2 regions of the Streptomyces sp. NPDC051567 genome follow, and region 2 is predicted to be linked to the other one. Evidence: predicted binding sites of a transcription regulator. Region 2 holds the regulator's gene; the other holds the start of a gene.
The links. Region 2 encodes HspR, which represses chaperone genes until heat shock. Its sites were predicted from a motif close to TTGAGNNNNNNNNNCTCAA; they were not measured.
Positions count from the first base shown of each region.

Region 1 (3,406 bases), on a different contig from region 2:
CAGGACCACCGCGCCCAGCAGCGCCGTGGCCGCCACCAGGGCCGCCCGGGGGCTCCGCACGCCCGGCGCCCGCCGTCGTCGTCGTGCACCGCGTACCGCTCTCGCCGTCCGCACACTCCACCTCCGCAGGGAACCGGCCCGGAGAACCGGCCCGGACCCCCGAGTGTGGAGCGCCCCCGGCCGTACGGACAGCACCCGGAGCCCGGTGTCAGCCGCACGGCCCTGCGGCGCGCCGCCCGGGACCGCCCCGGTCAGTGCGCCTGGACCCCGGACGGGTGGACCCCCGCCGCCCGCAGCGCCGCCAGGTTCTCGTCGCTCAGCAGGGCGAACGCGTCCGTCTCGGCCTTGTCCGGCTCGCCGCCGACGAGGGGCGCGCCCCCGGTCAGCAGGGCCGCCGGGTCGATCTCCGTGCGGTAGACGACGGTGGCGTTGCCCTCCAGGACCGGCTGCCACGCGTCGCCGACCGGCTGAAGCCAGCTACGGGCGGTCCCGCCGGGGTTGCGGACCAGGACCGGCTGCTCCGGGGCGGCCAGGCCCAGGCGCGACAGGACCGCGCGGGAGGCCGCGATGCCGGAGCCGCAGGAGGGGGTCAGGCCCGCGCCGCGCTCGTAGGTGTGGACGAAGACCTCGGCATCCGCCAGGGGCAGCACGAAGGAGAGGTTGGCCCCGATCGGGAAGGCGGCGGGGCTGTCGGCGACCCGGCGCCCGGTCTCGACCAGCTCGGCCTCCTCGTAGGCGTCGACCACGCTGATCAGGTGCGAGTTGGGCACCGCGAGCGCCGAGACCCGCCGGGCGGGGTGGAAGGTGGGCAGCGGCTGGTCCACGAAGGGCCAGGCCACACCGGCCACGATCGGGTCGGCGGGGGTGAAGTCGACGGCGGGCAGCTCGACGGAGACCTGCCGCACCCCGTGCGCGGTGGTCCCGGCGTCCTGGACGGTGAAGCTGTACGGCCCGGTGTGCACGACGACGGACCCGGCCTGGTGGCGGTCGAGGAGGATCCGGCCCACGCCGCGCATCCCGTTGCCGCAGAGCAGCGCGGCCGAACCGTCGGGGTTGAAGAACCAGGCGCGGGCGGTGCCGTCGTGGCCGTCGGCGACGAAGTAGACCCCGTCCGACCCCAGACCGCTCCGCCGGTCGCACAGCCTGATGACGGCGCGGGTCAGGTCGGCGGGGGCGAAGTGATCGTCCGGAGCGCCGTCGACGACCAGGATGTCGTTGCGGGAGCCGTGGGTCTTGGCGATCGAGAGCGCAGTCATGGACATCTTTCCGTCGGACACCGGTCCTCCCGGTCAGGACCAGCTGATCGGCCCATTTTATCCGCGCACCCCCCACCCCGCGGGCCCACCCGGCCCGTGGCGGGCGGGCCCGCGGAGTGGGGGGTGATCCACGCGTTCGCCCCCGGCGAACGTGGGTCGGGGAACATTGGGCGGCGCACATGCATTGAGTCGGCATAGCTCAACTTCACTGCCGGAGGGAAGATCATGGCTTCGACGTCCGTAACGCTCACCCTGCCTGTGCTGCCGCTTGACGACGAGGTCGTGCTGCCGGGGATGGTCGTCCCGCTCGACCTGTCCCACGCGGAGGTGCGCGGGGCCGTCGAGGCGGCGCAGGCGGCGGCCGGGGGCGGGGAGCTCCCGGAGGCGGCCGGGGGAGGCAAGCCCCGGGTGCTGCTGGTGCCGAGGATCGACGGGAAGTACGCCGCCACCGGGGTGCTGGGAACCGTCGAACAGGTGGGGCGGCTCTCCGACGGCGACCCGGGCGCGCTGATCCGGGGCCGGGAGCGGGTCCGGATCGGGGCCGGGACCACCGGGCCGGGGGCGGCGCTCTGGGTCGAGGGCGTGGCCGTGGAGGAAGCGGACCCGGAGCCGCTGCCCGGCGCCGTCGCCGAGCTGGTCAAGGAGTACAAGGCGCTCGCCACGAGCTGGCTCCGCAAGCGCGGCGCCTGGCAGGTCGTGGACCGGGTCCAGCAGATCGACGGGGTGTCGGCGCTGGCCGACAACTCCGGCTACTCGCCGTTCCTGACGGTGGCGCAGAAGGTCGAGCTGCTGGAGACCGGCGATCCCGTGGCCCGGCTCCGGCTCGCCGTGAAGTGGCTCGGCGAGCACCTCGCCGAGCAGGACGTGGCCGAGTCCATCGCCAAGGACGTCCAGGACGGCGTCGACAAGCAGCAGCGCGAGTTCCTGCTGCGCAGGCAGCTGGAGGCGGTCCGCAAGGAGCTGCGCGAGCTGGGCGGCGAGCGGGAGGGCGAGGAGTCCGACGACTACCGGGCCCGGGTCGAGGCCGCGGACCTCCCCCAGAAGGTGAGGGAGGCCGCGCTCAAGGAGGTCGAGAAGCTGGAGCGGTCCAGCGACCAGAGCCCCGAGGGCTCCTGGATCAGGACCTGGCTGGACACCGTCCTGGAACTGCCCTGGAACGAGCGGACCGAGGACCGCTACGACATCCGGGGCGCCCGCGCGGTCCTGGACGCCGAGCACGCGGGCCTGGCCGATGTGAAGGACCGCATCACCGAGTACCTGGCCGTGCGCAAGCGGCGCTCCGAGCGCGGCCTGGGCGTCATCGGCGGCCGGCGCGGCGGCGCCGTGCTCGCGCTCGTCGGGCCCCCCGGGGTCGGCAAGACCTCGCTCGGCGAATCGGTGGCGCACGCCATGGGCCGCACGTTCGTCCGGGTCGCGCTGGGCGGCGTACGGGACGAGGCGGAGGTGCGCGGACACCGGCGGACCTACGTCGGCGCCCTGCCGGGACGGATCGTGCGGGCCATCAAGGAGGCCGGGTCCATGAACCCGGTCGTCCTCCTCGACGAGATCGACAAGGTGGGCTCCGACTACCGGGGCGACCCGGCCGCCGCGCTGCTGGAGGTCCTGGACCCGGCGCAGAACCACACCTTCCGGGACCACTACCTGGAGGTCGAGCTGGACCTGAGCGACGTGGTGTTCCTGGCCACCGCCAACGTCCTGGAGGCGATCCCCGAGGCCCTGGCCGACCGGATGGAGATCGTCCGCCTCGACGGGTACACCGAGGACGAGAAGGTGGTCATCGCCCGCGACCACCTGCTCCCGCGCCAGCTGGAGCGCGCCGGGCTCGCCGCCGAGGAGGTGACCCTGACCGAGGACGCGCTGCGCGCGCTGGCCGGGGAGTACACCCGCGAGGCGGGCGTGCGCACCCTGGAACGCTCCCTGGCGCGGCTGCTGCGCAAGGTGGCCTCGGAACACGAGCTGGGGCGCCGCGAGCTGCCGGTGCGGATCGGCGCCGAGGAGCTGCGGCCCCTGATCGGCCGCCCGCACCACGTCCCGGAGTCCGCGCAGGACCCGGCCGAGCGGCGCACCGCCGTGCCCGGCGTGGCCACCGGCCTCGCGGTGACCGGCGCGGGCGGCGACGTCCTCTTCGTCGAGGCGTCACTGGCCGACCC
Region 1 is NZ_JBITDK010000002.1:84,474-87,879, reverse strand. It holds gene ACIA5F_RS02545 (hypothetical protein) at 1-60, opposite strand, end outside; gene dapF (diaminopimelate epimerase) at 252-1,256, opposite strand; gene lon (endopeptidase La) at 1,482-3,406, shown strand, end outside.
Region 1: the regulator HspR is predicted to act here: its motif matches at 1,441-1,459, upstream of lon (endopeptidase La).

Region 2 (3,406 bases):
TCGGTCGCCTTCATCCCCGCCAGCGACGATCAGCAGATCGCCCTGGAGCTGCGGCACCCGGCGCTCGTCCGCTACCTGGTCCGCGTCTTCGAACAGCTCTGGCGGCGGGCCACCCCGCTCAACGAGCAGATCCCCTACGACCCGACCCCCTCGGGCATCTCGGGCGTGCAGCGCTCCATCGCCCAGCTCCTGGTGGAGGGCCACGTGGACGAGGCCATCGCGCGCCGGCTGGGGATGAACGTACGCACCTGCCGCGCCCACATCGCCAAGCTGGCCACCGCCCTCGGCAGCGGCAGCCGCGCCCAGCTCGGCTACCTCATCGCCCAGTCGGGCATCCTGGGCCGCGTCTCGGGCCCGGCCCTGGAACCCCGGTCCGACCCGGACGGGGAGCTGCGTTTCTGACCCAGAGTCAGGAAACCGGGTCCCGTACGGGTGGGTGCGCGGGCCCGTAGGGGTGTCCGTACGGCCCTGTACGGGTCCTGTACGGGTGGGCGCGCGAGCCGGACCGCCCTGGTGCGCGGGCCCGGCGGCGCGGGTGCGCGGGCCCGGCGGCGCGGGTGCGCGGGCCCGGCGGCGCGGGTGCGCGGGCCCTGCCCGGGTGCCACCGAATGGCTGAAACCGTACCCTCGCGCGAGCAGCTTCTCCGGCGCCCCGGCCGCCTGTCCGTACCCCGTGCGTCCGGGTGTTTCGCGCACCGGGACCGCGTGGTGGACGGAACCCAGGCGTTTGTCTGCATTAACTCCCTTTTGCTAATGGCCGGGGCAATTCGGCTGAACAAGTTGATACTGCACGATTGGAGCACGCATAGATGCGTGGTTACTCCGGTGGTCTGCGCGTGCGTGCGCCGGCTGTCACCGCTGCGATGCTGGGAGCGCAGGCGACGGCGACGGCGACGGCGATGAACATCGCCGCGCCGACCGCGCACACGGCGACCCCGGGCACGCCCGGCGTACCCCAGGCGCCGACCGTCGTCTACGCCGAGAACTTCGAGAACAAGGTGAACGGGGCGGCCGATCCCACGGTCAACCATGCGGTCTCCGCTTACACGGACGGCGCGAACCCGGGTACGAACAAGGTCGAGTTCCAGACCGTGAAACCAATTCCACTGACGATGACGAACCGGTACATCAGCTTCTCGGTCGACGCGGCGGCCAACGGCTGTACGTCTTCCGCGCCGCTGCTCCAGCTTCTCTCTGACGGGCAGCGGGCCGGACATTGCGACCTTCACCACGCCGATCAACCCATGTACCGACCCGAGGGCGCAGACCTACCCCAGCAGCGCGGGCAGCCCCATCAGGGCCGGGTCGTTCCCGAGCAACGGCTCCGTGCTGTTCAGCGGGACCTCCCTCGGCGTGAAGACGAAGCGGCCCCCACCCGGCCCCCATCCGGCCCGCACACTGACCGCGCAGCACACTGACCGCGCCGCCCCCCGGCTGACCGGCCCAGCCGCGCGGCGAACCGGCCCGACCCGCCCCACGCAGTCGGTCCCCGTCGCCGGAGCGACGGGGACCGACGGGTGCGCGGGTGGTACCCGGGTGGTGCGAGGCGGGCGGGGTTCAGTCCATCGGGCGCTTGGGGCGCCAGACGACCAGGGCGTTGCCCGGACGCGGCGGCTGGTACGGGACCAGGTCGCGCCGGTACGAGGCGTGCACCTGGGCCTCGCGGGCCTGGAGCGTGGCCGCCGCGCCGTCCACCGCCGCCGAGAGCTCGGCCACGCGCTGCTGGAGCGCGGCGACCTGGTTCTCCAGCTCGATGATCCGCTTGATGCCCGCCAGGTTGATGCCCTCGTCCTGGGAGAGCGCCTGCACCGCGCGGAGCAGCTCGATGTCACGGGCCGAGTAGCGCCGGCCGCGCCCGGCCGTACGGTCCGGGGAGACCAGGCCGAGACGGTCGTACTGGCGCAGCGTCTGCGGGTGCAGACCGGAGAGCTGGGCGGCCACCGAGATCACGTAGACCGGGGTCTCGTCGGTGAGCTGGTACGCCCCGTTGCCGAAACGGGGCTGCTTGCGGCGGCCGTCCATCGTCAGGCTCCCTTCGCGGACTCGAACAACGTGGCGCGCGGGTCCTCGGACGCCGTGGCGTCGCGGTAGGTCTCCAGTGCTTCCCGGGCCTTGTCGGACAGCTCCGCCGGGACGGCGATCTCCACCGTCACCAGCAGGTCGCCACGGGTGCCGTCCTTGCGGACCGCACCCTTGCCGCGGGCCCGCATCGTCCGCCCGCCCGGGGTGCCCGGCGGAAGTTTCAGCGTCACCGACGGGCCGGCCAGGGTCGGGACCCTGATGTCGGCGCCGAGGGCCGCCTCCGCGAAGGTCACCGGCACGGTCACCGTCAGGTTGTCGTCCTTGCGGCCGAAGACCGGGTGGCTGTCGACGTGCACGACGACGTAGAGGTCACCGGCGGGGCCGCCGCGCTCGCCCGGGGCGCCCTTGCCGCGCAGCCGGATGCGCTGCCCGTCCGAGACGCCCGGCGGGATGCGCACCTGCATGGTGCGGGAGCTGCGGGCCCGGCCGCTGCCCTTGCAGACGTCGCAGGGGGTCTCGGCGATCAGGCCGCGGCCCTTGCAGTCCGCGCAGGGGTCGGTCAGCGAGAATCCGCCGCCGCTGCCCCGCGAGACCTGGCCGGTGCCGACACAGGTCGGGCAGACGCGCGGGGTGCCGTTCTTGTCGCCGGTGCCCGCGCACGCCTTGCAGGGTGCCTGGGAGGACATCCGGAGCGGGACCGTGGCCCCGTCCACCGCCTCCGTGAAGGAGAGGGTGACCTCCGACTCGATGTCCTGGCCCCGGCGCGGCTGGACCCGGGTCCCCTGACCGGCGCCGGGACCGGCGCCGCGGTTGAACAGGCCGCCGAAGACGTCGCCCAGGCCGCCGCCGAAGCCGCCGGCCTGGCCGCCGCCCTGCTGGGCGCCGCCGAAGAGGTCGCCCAGGTCGAAGTTGAAGGAGCCGCCGCCGCCCCCGCCCGGCCCGGCACGGAATCCTCCGTTGCCGAACAGGGCGCGGGCCTCGTCGTACTCCTTGCGCTTCTTGGCGTCACCGAGGATGTCGTTCGCCTCGGAGATCTCCTTGAACCGCTCCTCGGCCGAGGTGTCGCCCTTGTTGGCGTCCGGGTGGAACTCGCGGGCGAGCTTCCGGTACGCCTTCTTGATCTCGGCCTCGGTGGCGTCCTTCGGGACACCGAGGACCTTGTAGTAGTCCTTCTCCACGAAGTCCTTCGTGCTCATCCCCGGTGTCCCTCCTTCCGTGCCGTCACGTGAGGTGCGTCAGCCCTTGTCGGGGGCATCCGCGTCCTTGTCCGACGGGGCCTCGCCGTCCGCGGACTCGGACTTGGCGGCCGTGCCCGGCTGGGGCTCGGCCACCGCGACCCGCGCGGGGCGGATGGTCCGCTCGCCGATCCGGTACCCCGGCTGCAG
Region 2 is NZ_JBITDK010000001.1:95,429-98,834, forward strand. It holds gene ACIA5F_RS00390 (helix-turn-helix transcriptional regulator) at 1-402, shown strand, start outside; gene ACIA5F_RS00395 (hypothetical protein) at 809-1,417, shown strand; gene ACIA5F_RS00400 (heat shock protein transcriptional repressor HspR) at 1,557-2,021, opposite strand; gene dnaJ (molecular chaperone DnaJ) at 2,024-3,217, opposite strand; gene grpE (nucleotide exchange factor GrpE) at 3,257-3,406, opposite strand, start outside.